Regions from separate parts of the Pseudomonas sp. GW823-FHT01D03 genome, predicted to be linked through region 1. Evidence: predicted binding sites of a transcription regulator. Region 1 holds the regulator's gene; each other region holds the start of a gene.

Region 1 (3,208 bases):
GCGGAACTCTTCAGCTCCGACCTCACGACGCATGAAGCGGCCCCAATCGGTGCTCAGGGCCTGGGCTTCTTCAGCCAGGCCATTGACCACCGGGGTGGCGCTTTCCACCAGATCCATGGTGCGGTTGGCCGCGGCTTCGGTCAGCTTGACCACATAGCCCAGGCGTTCGGTGGCGTCGGTGATTTGCGACACTTCCTCGGCCTGCGGCATGTGCGGATCGATCTGGAAATTGACGATCGCACTGTGCAGTTCGCGTGTGAGCTTGCCCACTTCCTGATACAGGCCGCGGTCACGGGTCTGATTGAGCTCATGGATCAGTTGCACAGCGTCGCCGAACCTGCCTTTTTCAAGGCTCTCGACCAGTTCGACCGCGTGTTTTTTCAGGGTCGACTCGAAATCGCCCTGTGAAGATTCGTTATGCTCCATAGCTCCCCCGCGCGTCATCAGCCGATGCGTTCGAAAATCTTCTCGATTTTGTCTTTCAACGCCTGAGCCGTGAAAGGTTTGACCACGTAGCCGTTCACACCGGCCTGAGCGGCCTCGATGATTTGCTCGCGCTTGGCTTCAGCGGTCACCATCAGCACGGGCAGATGCTTGAGTTTTTCATCGGCACGTACGTGGCGCAGCAAGTCGATACCGGTCATGCCCGGCATGTTCCAGTCCGTTACCAGAAAGTCGATGCTTCCGCTGTTGAGTACCGGAATGGCGGTAGTGCCATCGTCGGCCTCGACGGTATTGGTGAACCCAAGATCGCGCAGCAGGTTCTTGATGATCCGCCGCATCGTTGAGAAGTCATCAACGATGAGGATTTTCATGTCTTTGTTCAATTCGACCTCCAAGCAGTCTTAAACGCGCCCAGCACCTGGACGCGCCACTTCAATCAATCCGGCAAAGCACTCGATGACTGTCTGGAGCACAACAGAGCAAGACCGGTGCCGTTCATCACCGCACCAGCCTCGTTCGCAGTGTCCCCACACTGCCTTCAGCGCGCTCGCCACTCCCCCAAACGCCCCCGCAAACGGGCCGCGCACTGGCTGTGTAACTGGCTGACCCGCGATTCACTGACGCCAAGGACTTCACCGATTTCCTTGAGGTTCAGCTCTTCGTCGTAGTACAGCGCCAACACCAGTCGCTCACGCTCCGGCAAATTGGCAATCGCATCCGCCAGCGCCGCCTGGAAGCGTTCATCTTCCAGATCGCGTGACGGCTCAAGATGAGCACTGGCGCCATCCTCGTGCAGCCCTTCGTGTTCGCCGTCCTGCAACAGGTCGTCGAAACTGAACAGCCGGCTGCCCAGCGTGTCATTCAAAATCCCGTAGTAATCGTCGAGACTCAATTGGAGTTCGGCCGCAACCTCGTGATCTTTAGCATCACGTCCGGTTTTAGCTTCAATTGAGCGAATTGCGTCGCTGACCATACGGGTGTTGCGGTGAACCGAGCGTGGTGCCCAATCCCCTTTGCGCACTTCATCGAGCATCGCGCCGCGGATTCGAATGCCCGCGTACGTTTCGAAACTGGCGCCTTTGCTGGCGTCGTATTTGGTCGAGACTTCGAGCAGGCCGATCATCCCGGCCTGAATCAGGTCTTCAACCTGCACACTCGCCGGCAAGCGCGCCAGCAAGTGATAGGCAATGCGCTTGACCAGTGGCGCGTAACGCTCGATCAACTCGTACTGCGCGTCACGTGCCGACTTCTTGTAGTAGTTCATACCGCTCGCGGTCATAACACAGGCCCTGCTGTTTGCTGCACGAGGCGCTCGACGAAAAACTCAAGGTGACCGCGCGGGTTGGCAGGCAGCGGCCAGGTATCGACCTTCTGCGCGATCGCCTTGAACGCCAGCGCGCACTTGGAACGCGGAAAGGCTTCATAGACCGCTCGCTGCTTCTGCACTGCCTTGCGCACGCTTTCGTCGTACGGCACGGCGCCGACGTATTGTAAGGCGACGTCGAGGAAGCGATCCGTGACCTTGGTCAACTTGGCGAACAGGTTGCGCCCTTCCTGCGGGCTCTGCGCCATGTTGGCGAGGACGCGGAAGCGGTTCATGCCGTAGTCGCGGTTGAGCAGTTTGATCAGCGCGTAGGCGTCGGTGATCGAGGTCGGCTCGTCGCAGACCACCAGCAACACTTCCTGAGCGGCGCGGACAAAACTGACTACCGAGTCACCAATACCCGCAGCGGTGTCGATCACCAGCACATCGAGGTTGTCGCCGATGTCGCTGAAGGCCTGAATCAGACCGGCATGTTGCGCCGGGCTCAGGTGCACCATGCTTTGGGTGCCGGAAGCGGCCGGCACGATGCGGATCCCGCCGGGCCCCTGCAACAGCACGTCGCGCAGTTCGCAGCGGCCTTCAATCACATCGGCCAGAGTACGTTTGGGGGTCAGTCCCAGCAGAACGTCGACGTTCGCCAGCCCCAGGTCGGCGTCCAGCAGCATGACCCGACGGCCAAGCTCTGCCAGCGCCAGAGACAAGTTCACTGACACGTTAGTCTTGCCGACGCCACCTTTGCCGCCGGTCACCGCGATCACCTGTACGGGATGCATGCTGCCCATGTTATTTCTTTACCTTGTCTTGCATAGACGGAGGCCACATTACTGGCTGCGCGTTCTCAACCGGAACAATGCATGGCAGACCATCGATGTAGGTACATAAACGGTTCATTACCTCAGCCAACCTGCTTGGTCGGGCTGTGGTAGATATCAGCGAACATGTCAGCCATGGCTTCTTCGCTGGGTTCTTCCTGCATTTGCACGCTGACGGCGCGGCTGACCAGTTGATGACGGCGCGGCAGATGCAGATCATCCGGAATCCGTGGGCCATCGGTCAGGTACGCGACCGGCAATTCATGACTGATCGCCAGGCTCAATACTTCGCCAAGACTGGCCGTCTCATCCAGTTTAGTCAGGATGCAGCCGGCTAGCCCGCAACGCTTGTAACTGTGGTACGCGGCGGTTAGAACCTGTTTCTGGCTGGTGGTTGCCAGCACCAGATAATTTTTTGAACGGATGCCACGCCCGGCCAGACTTTCCAGCTGCATGCGCAAAGCCGGATCGCTGGCCTGCAAGCCGGCGGTGTCGATCAGCACCACGCGTTTGCGCAGCAGCGGGTCGAGCGCCTGCACCAGCGACTGGCCCGGATCGACGTGGGTCACCGGCACATTAAGAATGCGACCCAGGGTCTTCAGTTGTTCCTGGGCGCCGATACGGAAAC
Region 2 (3,208 bases), 300 kb from region 1:
CAAGCAAAAAAAAACCCGGAAGCTTTCGCTGTCCGGGTTTTTTACGGGGAGACCAGCAAGAGTTTTGCTTTTAGCGGTTGAACCGCTCCACCAGCGAATACTGGGTATTCGCCGTCTTGGTCAGCTCTTCACTCAGCAATGCCGAGTTATGCGCTTGCTCGGACGTCTGGTCTGCCAGTTCCGAAATGTTGCTGATGTTGCGGCTGATTTCTTCAGCAACAGCACTTTGCTCTTCGGTGGCCGCGGCGATCTGCGTGGTCATGTCGGTGATGTTGGCCACGGCTTCGCTGATGCCGACCAGTGCCTGATCCGCTTCCAGCACTCGTGCCACACCTTCTTCCGCCTGGCGATGGCCGGCTTCCATGGTCTGCACGGCACTCGAAGCCGTCTGCTGCAGCTTGGCGATCAAGGCATGGATCTGCCCGGTGGATTCGCTGGTGCGTTGCGCCAGTTGGCGAACTTCATCAGCCACCACGGCAAAACCACGGCCCATCTCGCCGGCACGTGCCGCTTCGATGGCGGCGTTGAGGGCGAGCAGGTTGGTCTGGTCGGCGATGCCTTTGATCACGTCGACCACGCCGCCGATTTCGTCGCTGTCCTTGGCCAGTTGGGTGACGGTCAGGCCGGTTTCGCCGACCACCACCGACAAGCGCTGGATGGCTTCGCGGGTTTCGCCGGCGATGTCACGGCCGCGACCGGTCAGACGGTTGGCTTCCTGCGTAGCGTCAGCCGTACGCTGGACGTGGCTGGCCACTTCCTGAGTGGTGGCGGCCATCTGGTTGACGGCGGTGGCGACCTGTTCGGTTTCCACGCGCTGACGCTCCAGACCGCTGGAGCTGTTGTGCGCCAGGGCATCGGACTGTTTCGCTTGATCGGTCAGGTGCTCGGCGGTGTCCTGCAGACGGGTCAGGCAGGTTTTCAGGCGGGCTTCCTGGCTGAGGATCGACATTTCCAGACGCGCCTGCGCGCCACGGCTGTCGGTGTACATCTGCGCGATCAGCGGGTCGGAGGTGGTCTGTTCGGCCAGGCGCAGCAGGCGCTTGAGCCCGCGTTGCTGCCATTGCAGGCCCATCAGGCCCAACGGTACCGACAGACCCGCAGCGAGGGCGAAGCCCCATTGCGAGTTCAGGGTCGCGCCGATCACGAAGCTCAACTGGCTGACCAGTATGAATGGCAGCCAGTCCTGCAGCACCGGCAGCCATTTGTCGCTGGAAGGAATTGCCGACTTGCCCTGGTTGATGCGTTTGTAGAGCGCTTCGGCACGGCGGATCTGTTCGGCGGTGGGTTTGATCCGCACCGACTCGTAACCGATCACCTGATTGCCGTCGAACACCGGTGTCACGTAGGCGTTCACCCAGTAGTGGTCACCGGATTTGCAGCGATTCTTGACAATGCCCATCCATGGCAAGCCTTGTTTCAGTGTGCCCCACATGTGCGAAAACACCGCAGCCGGGACGTCGGGGTGACGAACCAGATTGTGCGGCGCACGGATCAGCTCTTCACGCGAAAACCCGCTGATTTCGACGAAAGCGTCGTTGCAGTAGGTGATCACGCCTTTGGCGTCGGTTGTGGAAATCAACCGCTGCTGAGCCGGGAAAGTCCGTTCGCGTTGTGTAATGGGCTGGTTATTACGCATGGTTTTTCAATCCGCAAGGCTTTGAAAGGTTGTCGGCGCTGTCAGGAAATTATTGAAGTTTTTTTTCAGATATAAGTACGGCGTCGCAAAACCGCTCTTGCTTCAACCGGCCAGCATCGGATAGGTGAACAGCGCAAAATGCAGCAGGTTCAGCCCGAAATGCGTGGCGATCGCCGCAGCAAGGCCACCAAAACGGTAGGCCAGACCATAGCCGACACCTGCCAGACCCGCCAGCAACACCCAGTGCCATCCCGCGCCCACGTGCGCCAGGGCAAAGATCAGCGACGCCAGCAGCAGAGCGAGGTTATCGCCGTGGGGCAGGTGCTTGAACAGTCGGCTCAAGCCGCCCTGTATATAGCCGCGAAACAGTGCTTCCTCGACCAGCGTCACCAGCAGCAGATTGTTCAGCAGCCACAGCCACGCCTGATCGGGCCACTTCGGCGCCCAGGCAATCATGCCGAACAACAGCGCACCGCCCAGCGCCAGGACGGCGCTCAACGTCAGGGCGAGGACGCTGGCGTACACCGTCGGACGCAGCGAGCGTGCCGCGACAATCCACGGGCAGGCGAGCAACAGCCAGAAGCCGAGCAAGGGTTTGTCCAGATTCAGGTACATCGCGAACGGCACGGCGTCGTCGGTGAAACGCAGCGGGGCGATGGCCCGGCCGTTGGCGAACCCCGGCAACCAGTGCAGCGCCAGTGACAGGGCGAGGAAGATAAACAGCGCGTGCCCCAGCAGACGCGCCACCGGCACTTGCTGTTGGCGTACGGCAAAACCGGTCACCAGCAAGAGTCCCACGGAGATCAGCGCGAGCCAGCCGAGTTGGCCAAAGCTCAACGCCAATCCATAACCGAGGCTGAGAAGTGCCAGATAGAGCCATGGCAACGCCTTCATCGAAAGTCCTTGTGCAGAATTTTGTGGAAGGGCTTTCTACACGGGTGAGGGCGTTGGGACAAGTAAAGCTGTGGCGGGATGCGGGGACAGGCTCCAAACCTGAGGCCATCCACAAAACCCATTGTGGGAGCGGGCTTGCTCGTGAATGCGGTGTGTCAGGCGACAACAATCTCGACGGATACACCGCATTCGCGAGCAAGCCCGCTCCCACAGTAGATCTGTGTGTGGCTGAGGAATCAACGCAGATCGAGTTTCGCTGCCGCGCGCTCGGTGATTTCCGTGCGCAGTTTCAACGAAGGCGACGCGCGGTGCCGAGCCTCATCGACGACAGCACTCGGCGCCGTCTGCGGGCTGCCCGATTCAAACGGCGGTGCCGGCGCATATTCCAGCTGCAGTTGAATCAACTGCGCCGCCTCGGCCCCCACCAGTTCAGCCGCGAGCACCAGCGCGAAGTCGATGCCTGCGGTAATGCCGCCACCGGTAAACAGATTGCCGTCGCGCACCACCCGGTCCTGCACCGCAATCGCGCCGAGTTTCGGCAGCAGTTCGTGATAGGCCCAGTGGGTGGTTGCGCGTTTGCCTTTCAGCAGTCCCGCCGCGCCCAGCACCAGCGAACCGGTGCACACCGACGTCACATACCTTGCCTGCTCCGCCTGACGCTTGATGAACCCCAGCGTC
Region 3 (3,208 bases), 1.1 Mb from region 1:
CGTGGTGCACCCGGACACTCGCGGGCAAAACATCGCCACCCAGTTGGGCCAGCAGCTGCTGATTCATGCCCAGGCGCTGGATTGCCGAGGCGTGACGATCAAGCAGGTCACGCACCACCCGTATACGCAGCGCATGGCCGCCGGCCTGGGGTTTCACAGCTGTGGTCTGTTGCCCGATTACGCACCCTCGCCGTTCGGTGGAACAGGGCGGGAGACGATTGTTGTGGGTCACTGCAGCATCGACGGTTATCAGCGCCCGCTGCCGGCACTCGCCTGGCCGCAGGATTGCCGCGAGCTGATGTCGCGTCTGGAGGCGGTGTTCGGTACCACCGACAATGCGGTGCCATGGAAAGGCCCGAAGATCCGCTTCGATCACGTATCAGGGCGCTATGATTTGCTGATCAAGTCCCTCGATGACAACCTGCTCGAGCAATTGGCGCAACTGCCGGCGCACTGGCTGATTTCGATCAGACTCAGACTCGCCCAAGGCTTTTCCAGCGCGCTGCACAAACTGGCCGATGCCGGATTCGCTTTCACCGGGATTGTCCCCGATGACTACAGCGACGGCTGGCTGGCACTGTTTCATCGTGGCTACCAGGCCTCAACGCTGAGCCTGCACTGTCCACACATGCAGCACCTGCAGGATCAGGCCCAGCAGGCCGGCGAAAGGTACCAGGACTAAAAACGAAAACGGCCCACCCAATCAATGGGTGGGCCGTGGGTGACCGGCTCAGGCCTTGGACTTGACGCCTTGATCCACAGGTTTCGCCGCGTTGCCTTCACCGTAGGTTTTCAGGTTCTGCAGCACGTAGATCGCCTTCTTGTACTCGGGGATCAGGTTCTTGCCGTAGGCATTGCCATTGAGGCCATTGTTCTGAATGGCGTCGAGCTGGGTGGCGAAATACTCCAGCGCATTGAATTTTGCATCCGGGTCTTTGGTCACGCCGAAACGGTCGAACTTGTCGCCGGCATTGAGCAAGGTAAAGGAGGTGATGTCGGAAATCAGTCCGCGTTCACGCAGGAAAACACTCAGATTGCTCAGTTGCTTGACCGAGACATTCGCCGGATCGAACCCCTTGATATTTTTGCGCAGGCCCTGCTTGTCCATTTCGGCAGTGTTCAGCGCGGTCGGATTGGTGCCGACCTTGGCGAGCATCTGCTGCACCTTGAGGCTTTGCTTGACCTCCTTCTTCGCGCCTGTATTGCGAACCAGCACCCCTGCCTTGCTCTCCCAGCCGCCGACAATGCCGATCGTCATGAGAAGACTCCCTGTGAAATAACCATGAAATGTCCTTGCTGGACTACTTGAATGCCGGGAAGTATCTACCGGCGAACTGGTGGCACCAACCCTTTTAGTGCAGTCGCTTACAATTTTTGTACATTCTCGATACAAAATGCCAGAAGCTTACTGTGTCGCGGTTTCATGGCAGTTTGACGATTGCTTGCGATACTTTTTTGCGCCGGCTGACGAGAGGCTCGATTCATTTGTATCGGAGTCGACACGCCCCTTCCGTCAGCCCGACACTTTCTTGCACCAAAGTACTTAAAGCTTCCCGCTTCGCCGACGATACGCTGGTGTGACCCCGCCGTTTTCCCCCGACCCCACAATAAAAATCGCAGTTCAAGGACCGGTATCCATGCCCGCATTCCGCACCATTCAGGCTCGCTACACGTTATCTCTGGTTCTGTTCATCCTGCTGCTGTCGGTGCTGACCGTGGTCGGTATCAGCCAACTGGTCGCACCCAAGCTGCGGCATACCGAAGAACAGGTGGTGCTCAACCGGATTGCCGAAGTCGCCGAACAGATTCAGGGCGAACTGAACAAAGTCCAGGCGCAACAGCGCAGCATCACCCAGACCATTCCGCTGCTCGACAGCGCGGCCATTGACACGGTGTTGCCGGGGCTGGTGGATCAATACGGCGAGCTGAAAGTCTTCGGCGGCGGGATCTGGCCACTGCCGGGTCAGCGTGAGGCCGGGCGCAACAAGTTCAGCACGTTCTGGCACCGCGATGCCTCGGGCAAACTGGCGGTGAATACCTTCTGGAACAGCGACGCGGCGCCCAACTACTACGATCAGAGCTGGTACAAGGGTGGCATGCAGACCCCGCGCGGCCAATGTGCCTGGGCTGCGGCCTATAAAGATGATGCGAGTGCCGAGCCGCGCACCAACTGCGCCATGGCGATCCAGAAAAACGGTGCGGCCTGGGGCGTGTCGACCATCGACGTAACGCTGGGCTTCTTCAACGATCTGGTGGCGCGCAAGGAAAAAGACCTCAACGCCGAAATGCTGATCGTCGAGGCCGACGGCAAGATCATCAGCAACAGCTCGCGCATCAGCGGCCCGATCGTGCTGAAGAACATCAGCGAACTGGCCGCCGGCTCGACCTTCGCCAGTCAGGTCAAGGCCGGCCTGCAGAACCGCGATCAGGCGCAACGCGTCGAGTTCAACAACAACGGCGAAGCCAGCACTTTCTTCATGCGCCCGATCGAAGGCACGCCGTGGTTCCTTGCCACCGCCCTGCCAACGAAAATGCTCACCGCCCAGCGTGACGACGTGCTCAGCAGCCTGAGTCTGCTGCAGATTCCGCTGGTGATCCTGCTGGTGTTGTTGCAGGTCTACGCGATCCGCCAACTGGTTTCGCGCATGAAAGCGCTGAAAGCCAATATCGACTTGCTGTCCAGCGGCGATGCCGACCTTACCCGGCGCATCACCATCCGTGCCGAAGACGAACTGGGCGCCATCGGCCACTCGGTCAACACCTTTATTGCCTACCTGCAGAACATGATCGGTGAAGTGACCCAGGCCACCGGCGCCATGGCTTCGAGCCTGGACGACCTGCAGCGCACATCGGCCAACACCAGCCAGATTCTGCTGCGCCATGCTTCGGAAACCGATCAGACCGTTACCGCCATCACCGAAATGAGTTCGACGGCCGAAAGCGTCGCGCAGAACGCCGCTGAAACCGCAGCGTTCACCCAGCGCGCCAATGAAAACGCCGATCGCTCACGGGTGGTGGTCGGTGAAGCGACCAACAGCGTAGTGGCCTTGATCGATGAAGTGGCCAGCGCCACCCAGAAAGTCGAGAACATGCAGCAAGACGCGCAGCGCATCACCGAGATTCTCGGGGTGATCGGCGCAATCGCCGGCCAGACCAACTTGCTGGCCCTCAACGCCGCCATCGAAGCCGCCCGGGCCGGTGAACAGGG
Region 4 (3,208 bases), 1.2 Mb from region 1:
GTTTTACAGGCTGCGCGATCGTGCAGGAAACCTTGGGCAACAATCTTTGTTTAGGGCAGTCAAAGTGGACCTGTCTTGAGGCGGTGATTTCTTCGAGGTGGGCCGAACACTCATCTGGTTCGGCCCACATCAGGCAACTGCGTATTTCTCAAATCACAAACCGCGCCACCATCGCATTCAAATCCACCGCCAGACGCGACAGTTCATGGGTCGCAGCGCTGGTCTGGTTGGCCCCCGCGGCGGACTGCGTGGCCAGATCACGGATGTTGACCAGGTTGCGGTCGACCTCACGCGAGACCTGCGCCTGTTCTTCCGAGGCACTGGCGATCACCAGGTTGCGTTCGTTGATCTGGTGGATCGACTGGGTGATTTGCTCCAGCGCCACACCCGCAGCGCGGGCCATTTCCAGAGTGGTCTGGGTACGCTGGTTGCTTTGCTGCATCGACGACACCGCTTCGCCGGTACCGTTCTGGATGCCAGCGACCATTTTTTCGATTTCCTGAGTCGATTGCGCAGTGCGATGGGCCAAGGCGCGTACTTCGTCCGCTACCACCGCAAAACCGCGTCCGGCCTCACCGGCACGCGCTGCTTCGATCGCCGCGTTGAGGGCCAGCAGGTTGGTCTGTTCGGCGATGGCGCGGATCACATCCAGCACCTTGCCGATGTCGCGGCCCTGTGCAGCGAGGCCTTCGATCATTTGCGCGGTGCTCTGCACGTCATGGGTCATGGTCTGGATCGCGTCGACGGTTTTCACCACTTGATCGCGACCTTCGCGGGCGGCCTGGGTCGACTGGTTCGAGGCTTCGGACGTCGACACCGCGTTGCGTGCGACTTCTTCCACGGCGGCGGTCATTTCGTTGACGGCGGTGGCAGCTTGTTCGATCTCGTTGTTCTGCTGTTGCAGGCCACGGGAGGCTTCTTCGGTGACCGCGCTCAGCTCTTCGGCAGCCGCGCCCAGCTGAGTGGCGGAACCGGCGATCTGTTCGATGGTTTGACGCAGGTTGGTCTGCATCGTCGCCAGCGCTTGCAACAGCTGTGTGGCTTCGTCCTTGCCGTCGACTTCGATGGACTGGGTCAAGTTGCCGCCGGCGATGGTTTGCGCTGCCAGTACCGCACGGTTCAACGGGGTGACGATGCTGCGAGTCAGCAACAGGGCCAGCAGTACGGTGGCGAGTGCCGCCACCACAGCGACGATCACGATACCGGTAATGGCGCTGTCGTAATACTCGCCGGCCTGAGTGGAGGCGACTTTCGCCCCCGCCGCGTTGATGGCGATGAGCTTGTTGAGCTGTTCGCCCATCTGGTCGGTGCCGTCCTTGATCCGCGTGTTGATCAACGTACGCATCTCGTCGACCTTGTCCTGACGCGACAGCTCCATCATCTGGTTTTGCGCTTGCAGGTAGTTGTCGAGCGTGGTCGCGAACGTCTGATACAACGCACGCTCTTCGCTCTCTGCCGGCAACGCGGCGTAACTGGCCTGAGCACTGCGCACCTTGTCCACCAGTACGCCGATGCGCGTTTGCGCTTCTTGCAGACCTGCCGGGTCACGGTTGACCAGAATCCGGAACGACAGAATCCGCAGGCGCAGAACGTTTTCCGTCACCACGCCAAGGTAAGTGACGCTGGGCAGTTGGTTGGTATCCATGTCGATGGAAGCCTGGCGGATGGTCGACATGCGGTTGACGGCGAACACGCCAAGGACAATCACCAGCAAGGCGATAAAGGCAAAACCGAGGAAGGCGCGGGGTGCGATATTCAGGTTACGCAAGGACATGGTTGGACTCTCGGATAGAGGTAGCTGCGAGCGTCCTTGCCGTCATCACTGGCCCTTGGGGGCGGGGCCAGTACGGCGTCACTGTTCAAGGGAATCTGTGTGCGCCTGATCTCTGTATCGGCGGGTCTTCAGGAAGGTTTCGTACAAATCTCAAGTATTTTTCAAGGTGTTTCACCAGTGAAACACCGTGAAGCTTGGCCTACTTCTGTGGCGAGGGAGCTTGCTCCCGCTGGGCTGCGAAGCGGCCCTATAACCTGCCACCACGTATCATAAGTCTCACCGCATCAGCCGGATTGACGACTGCTGCGCAGCCGAGCGGGAGCAAGCTCCCTCGCCACAACATCTTCAGGGCGTCAACTATTGAGTTTGGCCATCTGCCAGACCCGGGCGATGTCTGTCGCCCGTTCGCGCAACAAGCGCGGCGCTTCGGCACACGCCTGTTCCAGGGTCATCGGGCCGCTGGTGACGGCGAATGCGGCGTCGATGCCGTGGCCGTAAAGCTCCTGATAGCCCTCGCCCAAGGTGCCGGCGATGACGATTACCGGCACACCGTGCTGCCTGGCGATCCGCGCCACGCCGAACGGAGTCTTGCCGCGCAAGGTCTGCGCGTCGAAACGCCCTTCGCCGGTGATCACCAGATCGGCGCCGTTGACCGCTTCGGCCAGGCCCACCAGCTCGGCAACCACTTCGACGCCAGCCTGAAATTGCGCGCCAAGAAACGCCTTCGCCGCAAAACCCAGGCCACCTGCCGCACCACTACCCGGCTCATCGCGAACGTCCTTGCCCAACGCTTGCGCGCAGAGCCCGGCGAAGTGCTCCAGCGCCTGATCCAGTTGCTGCACCTGTGCCGCTGATGCGCCCTTTTGCGGGCCGAAAATCGCCGAGGCGCCATGCGGGCCACACAGCGGATTGTTGACGTCGGCGGCAATGTCGAAGCGTACCTGCGCCAGACGCGAATCCAGATCACTCAGATCAAGACGGGCCAATTGCGCCAAGGCAAGACCACCCGGCACCAGCGCCTGCCCCTGCGCATCGAGCAATTTCACCCCGAGCGCCTGCATCGCACCGGCACCGCCGTCGTTGGTGGCGCTGCCGCCAATCGCCAGAATCACCCGTTGCGCGCCGGCATCCAGCGCGGCGCGAATCAGCTCGCCAGTGCCGAAGGTGCTGGTGATGCAGGCATCGCGCTGCCCCGTAGGCACCAATTGCAAACCACTGGCCTCGGCCATTTCGATGATCGCGGTGTGGTTGTGCGGCAGCCAGCCCCACGCGGCGTCGACCGGCGCACCCAGCGGCCCGCGCACCCGGGTACGGCGCAGTTCGCCCTCGCAAGCGGCAAGAATCGACTCCACCGTGCCCTCGCCGCCGTCGGCCATCGGGCATTTGACCAGCGTCGCGTGCGGCCAGACTTGCGCCAGCCCGAGGGCAATGGCT

Evidence for each region. The regulator FliA, encoded in region 1, starts transcription of late flagellar genes. The targets are predictions, from matches to a motif close to CTAAAGTTTNNNNNNNNNNNGCCGNTAA.
Region 2: AC1RBR_RS09425 (methyl-accepting chemotaxis protein) is a predicted target of FliA. The motif match lies at 1,666-1,693, and genes of this name have one in related genera.
Region 3: AC1RBR_RS12710 (methyl-accepting chemotaxis protein) is a predicted target of FliA. The motif match lies at 1,544-1,571, and genes of this name have one in related genera.
Region 4: AC1RBR_RS12955 (methyl-accepting chemotaxis protein) is a predicted target of FliA. The motif match lies at 1,889-1,916, and genes of this name have one in related genera.

The regions. Positions count from the first base shown of each region.
Region 1 covers NZ_JBXAKK010000001.1:1,805,284-1,808,491, reverse strand. Annotated here, with positions in the region: gene AC1RBR_RS08045 (protein phosphatase CheZ) at 1-426, opposite strand, end outside; gene AC1RBR_RS08040 (chemotaxis response regulator CheY) at 444-815, opposite strand; gene fliA (RNA polymerase sigma factor FliA) at 983-1,723, opposite strand; gene fleN (flagellar synthesis regulator FleN) at 1,720-2,550, opposite strand; gene flhF (flagellar biosynthesis GTPase FlhF) at 2,664-3,208, opposite strand, start outside.
Region 2 covers NZ_JBXAKK010000001.1:2,108,764-2,111,971, forward strand. Annotated here, with positions in the region: gene AC1RBR_RS09425 (methyl-accepting chemotaxis protein) at 71-1,636, opposite strand; gene AC1RBR_RS09430 (CPBP family intramembrane glutamic endopeptidase) at 1,739-2,530, opposite strand; gene inhA (isonitrile hydratase) at 2,767-3,208, opposite strand, start outside.
Region 3 covers NZ_JBXAKK010000001.1:2,933,045-2,936,252, reverse strand. Annotated here, with positions in the region: gene AC1RBR_RS12720 (GNAT family N-acetyltransferase) at 1-682, shown strand, start outside; gene AC1RBR_RS12715 (hypothetical protein) at 731-1,258, opposite strand; gene AC1RBR_RS12710 (methyl-accepting chemotaxis protein) at 1,638-3,208, shown strand, end outside.
Region 4 covers NZ_JBXAKK010000001.1:2,990,167-2,993,374, reverse strand. Annotated here, with positions in the region: gene AC1RBR_RS12960 (hypothetical protein) at 1-79, shown strand, start outside; gene AC1RBR_RS12955 (methyl-accepting chemotaxis protein) at 149-1,774, opposite strand; gene AC1RBR_RS12950 (glycerate kinase) at 2,128-3,208, opposite strand, start outside.